3 regions of the Paenibacillus sp. FSL W8-0187 genome follow, and region 1 is predicted to be linked to each of the others. Evidence: riboswitches for the same ligand, from Rfam matches in the RefSeq annotation. Region 1 holds a riboswitch; each other region holds the start of a gene.

Evidence for each region. A riboswitch is a leader RNA that binds a small molecule or an ion and turns the genes downstream of it on or off. The one in region 1 is predicted to bind ZMP and ZTP.
Region 2: linked by a shared signal. The riboswitch ahead of rpiB (ribose 5-phosphate isomerase B) and the one ahead of purT (phosphoribosylglycinamide formyltransferase 2) in region 1 are both predicted to bind ZMP and ZTP.
Region 3: linked by a shared signal. The riboswitch ahead of MKY48_RS20290 (tetrahydrofolate dehydrogenase/cyclohydrolase catalytic domain-containing protein) and the one ahead of purT (phosphoribosylglycinamide formyltransferase 2) in region 1 are both predicted to bind ZMP and ZTP.

The regions. Positions count from the first base shown of each region.
Region 1 is NZ_CP150206.1:4,364,064-4,367,337, reverse strand. It holds gene dapA (4-hydroxy-tetrahydrodipicolinate synthase) at 1-253, opposite strand, end outside; gene MKY48_RS19440 (LysR family transcriptional regulator) at 365-1,240, shown strand; ZMP/ZTP riboswitch at 1,304-1,384, shown strand; gene purT (phosphoribosylglycinamide formyltransferase 2) at 1,466-2,626, shown strand; gene MKY48_RS19430 (MATE family efflux transporter) at 2,947-3,274, shown strand, end outside.
Region 2 is NZ_CP150206.1:6,880,873-6,884,146, forward strand. It holds gene glyA (serine hydroxymethyltransferase) at 1-511, opposite strand, end outside; gene MKY48_RS31225 (TIGR01440 family protein) at 602-1,186, opposite strand; gene rpiB (ribose 5-phosphate isomerase B) at 1,271-1,735, opposite strand; ZMP/ZTP riboswitch at 1,850-1,931, opposite strand; gene MKY48_RS31235 (low molecular weight protein arginine phosphatase) at 2,022-2,609, opposite strand; gene MKY48_RS31240 (manganese efflux pump) at 2,664-3,227, opposite strand.
Region 3 is NZ_CP150206.1:4,538,432-4,541,705, reverse strand. It holds gene MKY48_RS20305 (GTP-binding protein) at 1-637, shown strand, start outside; gene MKY48_RS20300 (hypothetical protein) at 787-1,146, shown strand; gene MKY48_RS20295 (YolD-like family protein) at 1,112-1,363, shown strand; ZMP/ZTP riboswitch at 1,472-1,551, shown strand; gene MKY48_RS20290 (tetrahydrofolate dehydrogenase/cyclohydrolase catalytic domain-containing protein) at 1,618-2,466, shown strand; gene MKY48_RS20285 (LacI family DNA-binding transcriptional regulator) at 2,782-3,274, shown strand, end outside.

The sequences.
Region 1 (3,274 bases):
TACCTGTACCAATGATGAGCGGTAATAGCCGTCCGCCCAAACTCCCCCGCGTTTGCTCCACAACCTGCACGACTTCCTCCCAAGCTACGGTCGGCGCTTCACCGGTCGTTCCGTTGATGACCAATCCCTGAATATCGTAGGATAACAAACTCTTCAAATAATGATGATAAGAAGGAAGATCCAGTTCGTAATCCTGTAAAAAGGGAGTGATCACAGGAATAAAAATGCCATGCAGTTCTTGCTGACTCAACATAACCTTTCCTCCAATTCATGAGTGATGGCTATACTTTAACATGGGAATTAAGATCGGAGTTAACTATAATAATAGATAATTACTATCAGTATTATTGATAAGGAGATAGCGATGGAACTCATCTACCTGCAAACCTTCAGGGAGGTTGCGATTCGCCAGAGTTTTACGAAAGCCGCGAATGAGTTGGGTTATGCTCAATCCAGCGTAACCACCCAGATTCAGAAGCTGGAGAAGGAATATGGCGTCAAGCTGTTTGAACGTTATGGCAGAGGCTTGCGCCTGACGAAGTCCGGCGAGGAGCTGTTTGAGTATGCCGTTCAAATGCTGGATCTGTTCCAGCAGTCGAAGGAAAAGCTGACCAAGCAAGGCGGAGGCACCTTATCGATCGGAACGATAGACTCGCTGGCCGCTTATTTTCTTCCGTCCGTCATTCACCAGCTGAAACAAAGGCATGAAGATCTTGTCATCCGCTTACAACCGGATCGTGAAGATAGCATTATCAGTAAGGTGAGAGAGGGCGAGTATGATCTCGGTCTTATTTTGGATAGAAAACCAGAGGACTCCTCCTTGAATTGGATCGCCATTCGGGAAGAGCCCCTTCTGCTGATTGCCCATCCGAATCATCCGCTTCTTGTTAAACCTGTTATAGAGCTAGAACACCTGGCTGATGCCGAATGGATTATGCCCGAGGATAGTTGTAATTACCGCATGATGTTGGAAAAGGTGCTGCGTGCTAGCGGAGTTCCAATGCGAATAGGCCTGGAATTGGGCAATCCGGAGGCAATCAAGAGATATGTGATGTCCGGTACGGGCATCTCATTATTGCCGAAGATGGTAGCAGAGGAGGAAATCAAACGTGGTGAGCTTGCGATTCTTCCCTTTGCGCATTCCGACATTCGACTGGACATTCAGTTGGTTATTCACCCCAAGAAGTGGTTTTCTCAATCGCTGAAGGATGCGATCGATATGCTGAAGTCTAAATCCTAATGTCGCCTTATGGTGATATTGCAATTAACGGGAAGATTCAGTATGATTTAAATAACAATGTATAGGTTTATGTGTGACTGGCGCAGCATGGGGGACCATGAGGGAGCACATAGATGACGACGGCCGTACGCCTGGGCAGAGGTAGGGGAAGCTTATTTCCCTTACCTCTTTATTATTTTCTGATTCTATAAGTCTCTGAAACTACGAAAAGGGGATAAAACAACGATGTTAAAAACGAAGAAAATACTGCTGCTAGGTTCGGGAGAACTGGGAAAAGAAGTCGTGATTGAAGCACAGAGACTGGGTGTGGAAACCATAGCCGTCGATCGTTATGCCGACGCTCCTGCCATGCATGTTGCCGATCATAGCCATGTCATCGATATGCTGGATGGGGAGAAACTGCGCGCAATCATTGAGCAGGAGAAGCCGGACCTGATCGTACCTGAGATCGAGGCGCTGGCTACCTCGGAACTGGTTAAGCTGGAGGAAGAGGGGTACCGGGTTATTCCTACTGCCAGAGCTGCGAAGCTTACGATGGACCGAGAAGGGATTCGCCGGTTAGCTTCAGAGGAGTTAGGGCTGCCTACTGCGGGCTATCGATTTGCCGATACTTATGAGGAGTTTAAACAGGCTGTTCTGGACATGGGGTTTCCATGTGTAATTAAACCTCTGATGAGCTCCTCAGGTAAAGGCCAGAGCGTATGCCGCTGCGAAGGAGATATCGAGTCCTGCTGGAACATCGCCATGGAGGGCGGCCGTGTGCAGAACGGAAGAGTGATCATTGAGGAATTCATTATATTCCAGTCGGAGATCACGCTTCTGACCGTTCGTTCCGTCAATGGAACAAGCTTCTGTGCGCCAATCGGACATATTCAGGAGAGCGGGGACTATATCGAATCCTGGCAGCCACACAATATGTCGGAAGAGCAAATCGAGGAAGCTAAATATATTGCAAGGAAGATTACCGATGAGCTTGGCGGTTATGGATTGTTCGGGGTTGAATTGTTCCTGACTGAGGATAAAGTGTATTTTAGCGAGGTGTCTCCGCGACCGCATGATACCGGGTTGGTTACACTGGTCACGCAAAATTTATCTGAATTCGCGCTTCACGTCCGTGCCATTCTTGGCTTTCCGATCCCGGAGATCGAATTGATAACGCCGGGAGCCAGCCGTCCGCTAAAAGCGGCGAGAGAGCTGGAGAATTATACAGTTACCGGCGCCGAGCAAGCACTGGCTGTTCCGAATACGCAGCTGCGCATTTTTGGGAAACCGGTGACCAAGATCGGAAGACGGATCGCAGTTGCGTTGTCAACCGCCGGCACAGTGGAGGAAGCCCGTTCGCGTGCGAAGCTGGCTTTGGATAAGCTTGCTGTTGAAGAAGCATAAATCATCGGGATTCCATTGATATAGCTCATTATATTATGTTGAAAAGGTCAACTGGAATAACCGGTTGGCCTCTTCTGTTATGGAAAGATCATGGATCAAAATCGGCTACGCACGGTTCAAATGCTGATAACCTGTTCTTGTTTTGGTTTTGATGATAAATATGCAGAAATTTATGTTCTTTCATGATAAGATACACAAGAATACAAACGACCCTCACCCATTATAATGTTTTCAAGGCGATGCTATATAGGCAAGGCTTGTAACGTCATAATATAAATAAATATAAAGAGGAACGTTTAAGACGGCATAGGAGAATCTACATGAGAGACATGACGCAAGGAAGTCCGATCAAGCTGATTATCATGTTTACGATCCCGCTTTTGATCGGAAATATTTTTCAACAATTTTATAATATGGCGGATACCCTGATCGTGGGTCGTACCATTGGTGTGAACGCACTTGCGGCTGTGGGCTCGACAGGCAGTATATTGTTTTTTGTTATTGGCTTTGCCCAAGGCTTGACGGCCGGTTTGTCCATCATAACGGCGCAGCGCTTTGGCGCCAAGGATATCGCGGGCGTCCGCAAAAGCGTGGGAACAAGTATATGGATTAGTCTTGTATTCACGGTTTTCCTCACCATTGTGAGTG
Region 2 (3,274 bases), 2.5 Mb from region 1:
CCGCTACGATCAGACGAGGGCGATGCTTGAATGCCGCTTTGCGAACTTCGTCGTAATCGATCAGGAACGTATCTTCTTGCACGCCGTAGGCAACAAAGTTGTACAGAAGGCCGGAAGCGTTAACCGGGCTTCCGTGAGTCAAATGACCGCCATGAGCCAGGTTCATGCCGAGCACGGTATCTCCAGGCTTCAGGGCTGCCAAATATACCGCCATGTTCGCTTGGGCACCGGAGTGCGGCTGAACGTTGGCATGCTCGGCTCCGAACAGTTCTTTGGCACGGTCACGGGCGATATCTTCCACGATATCCACACGCTCACAGCCACCGTAATAGCGTTTGCCAGGGTAGCCTTCCGCATATTTATTCGTCAGCACCGTCCCCATTGCTTCCATAACCGCTTCGCTAACAATATTCTCAGAGGCAATCAGCTCAATGTTGCTGCGCTGACGCTTCAGCTCCAAATCCATCGCTTCCAATACAGCCGGGTCACTCTTCCGCAAATGTTCCATCATGTTCATATCCTCCCATAATCAATCGTTATTTTTTCTTGCAAAGTCAATACTACAAGTTGTCATAATTAAAAAAGCGAGTTCTCATTTGAATCAATCGCATAGTGTGGAATCATCCCTCTGCTCGAACTGGTACACCGCGCGTTCTCCGCCAATCAGCTTCGGACGGGTATAAGCCGCGGTTACGCGCGCCTCGCCGATATAACGCTCGGTCGGTCTGAACGGAACCGCCACTCGCCGCAAATGCATGCCGATCAGCGTCTCGCCGATATCAACTCCGGCATGTGCTTCAATCGATTCCGCAAGACAAGGCTCCTTCATGCTGCGGTAAGCCGCGGAGGCCATCGACCCTCCCGCTCCCGGAATGGGAACAGCCGCCACTTCCGTCAAGCCCAGCCGCTCGAGCAGCTCGCGTTCCATGACAAGCGCACGGTTCAGATGCTCACAGCATTGATAAGCCACCGCGAAACCGAATTCCGCTTGAACCTCGGCAATGCCCTGAAGGAGCTGCTGCGCCGTTTCAAGAGCGCCGCCTGTGCCGATCCGGCGTCCGACCACTTCACTGGTGCTGGCTCCGATGACCAGCACTTTACCGGGTCCTAACACGGCCGCTTCGGCCAGTTCGCGGACCATACGCGCTGTCTGTTCGTTCAAGGAAACCTTGGAGATATCCGTCATGTCACAGTCCTCCCGATGATTTTTTTCACAGAAGATGCTTCAATCCCATATCACGATAGCCGCAGCCGTAAATTACGCGTTCACTTATCGCGACTCATTCTTCAGGTAACGCTCCTCGATGGCCTTGATCTTGTTCACACGGCCGATATGGCGCTCGCCATGACTGAAATCCGTTGTCAGCCATGCGCTGACGATTTCAGCAGCAAGTCCGGGACCGACGACACGCTCACCCAACGCAATCACGTTGCTGTCGTTATGCTCACGCGTCGCTTTGGCCGAGAACACATCATGTGTCAGCGCGCAGCGAATGCCCGGCACCTTATTGGCCGCAATGCTCATGCCGATCCCCGTACCGCAGATCAGAATGCCGCGATCCGCTTCACCCGAGACTACCTTCTCGCACACAGGAAGGGCATAATCGGGATAATCCACGGAATCGGAACAGCCGCAGCCCAGATCCTCCACCTCGTGTCCAAGACCCCGAATGACTTCCACGATCTCCTCTTTCAGACGAATGCCGGCATGATCCGTACCCAATGCAATTTTCATCTATGAAAAACCCCCTCGTATGTTCGCTTTTGCGTTTTAGCTTGTTTCATTATAACCCAAATCAGGCGCAAAAGACGAAAAAAGAGCAGTCGGCGCACGTATTGTGCTCCAAATGCTCTTTGCCCAGGCGACCGGCCGTATATTCCGATGCTCCATCGTGGTTTCATCCACTTCGTCGCCAGTTACACCGGATCATTGTTTTTCAACTCCATCTTAAAGCAATACCATGTGAAAGGCAAGTGGCTTTTTAGCCCAATGGTAGGCTTCATATCGTTCAAAGCAAGGCTTAGTTATGCCGATCCGCCTCCAGCTTGTCCAAGAGACGGAACAACGCCGTCCGAATCTCTGCAGCCGTCGCTTCATATTCCTCCCGCGAGCCTCCAAAAGGATCGGAGATATCGAAGCTCGGAATGCGCTGGCGCAGCTCGATCAGACGCTCCCGGTCACGGTCGCTGACGTCGCGGCCCAGCGATCTGGCCAGCTCAAGCGCCGCATACAGACTATCCTGCTCCCGCAGATCATCCAGCACCTGTCGGTCATCCTCAACAAACTCTTTCAGCGTATGCATCTTGTCTGCGGCGTGCGGGAACTGCCTTATAGCATACTGCTTATGCGACTGGGTCAACGTCAGGATCAAATCTGACCACTCCACCAGATTCGCAGTCAACGGTTTGGACACCAAGCGTTCTTGGATATCCTGGTCTCGTAGTATGGACTCCGCATGATGGGACACCGGCATTCCATCCACGGCCGAGACACCGGCGGACTTCGTTTCCAGCGGGATGCCCCGTTGTTTGGCAAGCTTGCGCAGCATGCCTTCAGCCATTGGACTGCGGCAGGTATTTCCCGTGCAGACAAACAGTATATTTTTCACGGTCCCGTTCCTCCCGTTAGTAGGTTCTTTGGGGTTATTGTAACAAATATAACGTCAAAAGATAAACATGACACCAAATATAACCAAAATGAGCCCGCCCAGCATTTCACCGTACTCCCCCAGTTTATTGCTTACCTGACGGCCAAGCAGCAAACCGAGAATGGACAGCAAACCGCCCACGATCCCGAAGGAGATCACGATCAACAGTACATCATCCACAAACATCCCGAGTGAAACGCCTACCGAGAAGGAATCGATGCTGACGCTAAGTGAAAACAGCAGCATGCCTAAAAATGCGGTAGGATGTATTCGCTGTCCTTCTCCGCCCCGCCAGGCGTTATACATCATATGCCCGCCGAGAAGAAGCAGCAGTCCGCCGGCCGCAAGTCCTGTGACGTGACCCAGTAACATGCCTACATAGCGGCCGGCAAATAAGCCCAGCAGCGGCATCAACATATGAAACAACGCGATCATGAAGCTGATGCCCAACATATGGCCTAAGCGCATACCGCTTCTCATTCCGACTCCGACTCCAAGCGAAAATGCGTCTAGCCCGAGTGCAACCGCCATCAGCAGAATCGCCGCAAGCTGTCCCGATTGGACAGACGCCTCCAGCATGCCCATTCCCCCAAGTCCCATGGTCTTGTACACCATATGCGGACAAG
Region 3 (3,274 bases), 170 kb from region 1:
AAGCGAAGACGAATTGGCCAAGGTTGAAGGCATCCTTCGTAAGCTTCAGCCAAGCGCCAAAATCATACGCACTGTAAAAGGACAAGTCGCTCCTGCAGAAATTCTGAATACCGGTTTATTCGATTTTGAGAAAGCCAGTCAGTCCCCCGGCTGGATTCAGGAGCTTCAGAAGGAAGAGCATGTACCGGAAACGGATGAATACGGCATCAGCTCTTTTGTTTATCGGAGAAGAAGACCGTTTCATCCGGAACGGCTGGCAGCATTCATGAGTTATTGGCCGGAAGAGGTCGTACGCGCGAAAGGGATCGCTTGGCTGGCAGTGCTTGAGGATGTTGCGGCAAGTCTAAGTCAAGCGGGTCCTTCGATTCAGTTCGGGCCAGCTGGATATTGGGTGGCTGCTTTAACCGAGCAGGAACAGCAGGAGCTGATTCAGAGTGAGCCGGATGTGCAGCGAAAATGGGATGCCGTCTGGGGGGATCGGATGACCGAGCTCGTGATGATCGGGATTGGGATGGAACAGTCACAAATCGAGCAGGAGCTGGACGATTGTCTGTTGAGCGATCAGGAAATGCAGCTGGATTGGTCGACGTTTAACAATCCGCTGCCCTGGATGGCCATCGAAGAGCTATCACTGTAAGGTTATATTTTTTTGATTGAAATTAATCGTAATAATTACGAATGGATAAGGAGCCACTTGAGGGCTTTATAGGTAATCTAGAATATAATCCCCTTTGCGTAGACAGTGCTGAAGAAGAGCGCTACAGTTTACTTAAGGGGATTTTTGTCATGGAAAGTTCAAAAGAAGAATACGAAAGAAGCAGGGGAATATGCGGAAATTCATCATTTAAAAACTCAATTGCAGGAAAAGTTATTACCCTGTTTAGAAAGCGCCCTTCAGAAGGACCGGATTTTAAAAAATCATTTAATGATGTGGTCAATCTATTTATCTGTCCAGAACTTATAACTATCAAGTCCAGAGCACCTGCTTTGTATTTGTTGTATAATAGGAAGAATAGGAAGAAGATTCCCAATTCATGTTTCGATGATAGCTTTATCGTATTTCAGAATGTAATGCTGACGCATGAGCAACATCAATCAGGAGGACAAGGTAATGGCAAAAGCAAAGGTTCCAAAGAGACCCACTAGAGATGAGTTTGTACTGGAAGAACTCGGAAATCAGCTTACGGAAGCTTACCAGGAGGAATCGGTTATCGTGCTGACGGTCTGGGGAAGGGAAGAGGCGGTCCGCGGGCAAATCGATCAAATGGACTCCCGAACAGGGAAGGTACATATGAAACAGAATGGTGTTATAACGAAGGTTCCTTTTATGGACATTATGGAAGTGAATTATCCGAGAGACTAATCAGAATCATGTGTGCTTCCCGTAAATGAATCAAAGAGATTGTGATTTAAAGCGGTCGGCTTCATACCCGGTAGCGCGATGTCCAAAGTCGTGGTATATTAAAAAAAGTTATCTATGTGTTACTGGCGTAGCTTGGGGTACCAAGAGGGAGCACATAGGATCATATGCCGTACGCCTGGGCAAGAGGTAAGGAGACGATGAAGTCGCCTTGCCTCTTTATGTTTTTTAATACAATGGCGAAGGAGCGGATTAGCATGAGTAAGGAACCCGTAATTTTAGATGGAAAAAAGGTATCCGACGATATCAAGGCCAAGCTGGCTGTAAAGGTACAGGAATTGAAGTTGCAGGGGGTAACGCCTTGTCTGGCAACGATTCTGGTTGGCGATGATCCTGCTTCGGCGACCTATGTGCGGATGAAGGGAAATGCTTGCGAGCGGCTTGGCATCATATCCAAGAAAGTAGTGCTGGAGACATCGACAACGACCGAGGAGCTGATTGCTGCGATTCAAGAGCTGAACGAGGATCCGAATGTCCACGGTATTCTGCTGCAGCATCCGGTACCGCATCATATCGATGAACGGGCAGCCTTTGATGCCATTGACATTAAAAAAGACGTGGATGGAGTAACCACGCTCGGTTTCTCGCAGAATGCGTTTGGTTTTGCCGATAATCCGTCTTGTACGCCTGCTGCGATTATTGCGATTATGGATTATTATGATCTGCCGATCGAAGGGAAGCATGCCGTGGTGGTCGGACGCAGTCCGATTCTGGGTAAGCCGGTATCGATGATGCTGCTTAATCGCAATGCTACCGTTACGATCTGCCACTCGAGAACGAAGAACCTTGGGGAGATTGTGTCCCAGGGAGATATCGTGGTTGCGGCCGTAGGCAAGCCTAATTTCATTCAAGGGGACTGGATCAAGCCGGGAGCCGTCGTATTGGATGCCGGCTATAATCCAGGCAATATCGGCGACTGCGATTACGATGCCTGCGCGAAGTTGGCATCCGCAATTACACCAGTACCTGCCGGTGTTGGCCCCGTTACGATTGCTACATTGCTGAAGCATACCGTCGAATCGGCTGAGCGAACCGTGCAAGGTTAACAGTAACCATGTAATAACGGGATAAGGCACGGTCCATTTGCGCGTCCCGAAAGGGGATTTGCATGGAGAATCCCCCTTTGAATCGCTTCGTTCCTCGCTAGAATCTGGAACGCAGAAAAGTATTGCCCATCAAAGGCTCGGGGTGGAGTCTGCATTTCACGGATCCCTGGACGTCATGGTATAGTTAGGAAAAAGCAAAATCGAAGGGGAGAGATTCATGCACAAACAACTCATTTCCAGTTGTGCTGCGGAGCAAGGAGCTGTGGAGGATAATCTGTTCGTTGCAGCGCCGCAAGCGGCTCCCGGGAGCACCGAATGAAGAACACGATTGCAGATATTGCCAAAAAAGCCGGAGTTGCCAAAAGCACGGTCTCCCGTTTCTTAAACGGAGGTTCTGTCAGTAATGCAACACGCCGTAAGATAGAGCTGGTCATTCAGGAAACCGGTTATATTCCGAATTCGTTCGCACAGAGCTTGAAAGCGAAAAAAACCAGCATGATCGGCACCATTGTGCCGCGTCTGGATTCATTCTCAGCATCGCAGACCGTTGCCGGCATGGATGAAGAATTAAGGAAACACGGTTATCAGCTTCTCATTATTAATGCAAGCCAGGACTTATCCAGGGAGATTGAAGCGCTGTATGATCTCGCCAGACAAAAAATATCTGGCATTATTTTATTCGCTACTCAGGTGACGGAAACGCATCTTGCCGCGATTAAAGAGATCGGCATCCCCGTCATCCTGCTCGGACAACAGCATAAGGATGTCCACAGCATGATATATAACGACTATGCCGCAGGTTATGACA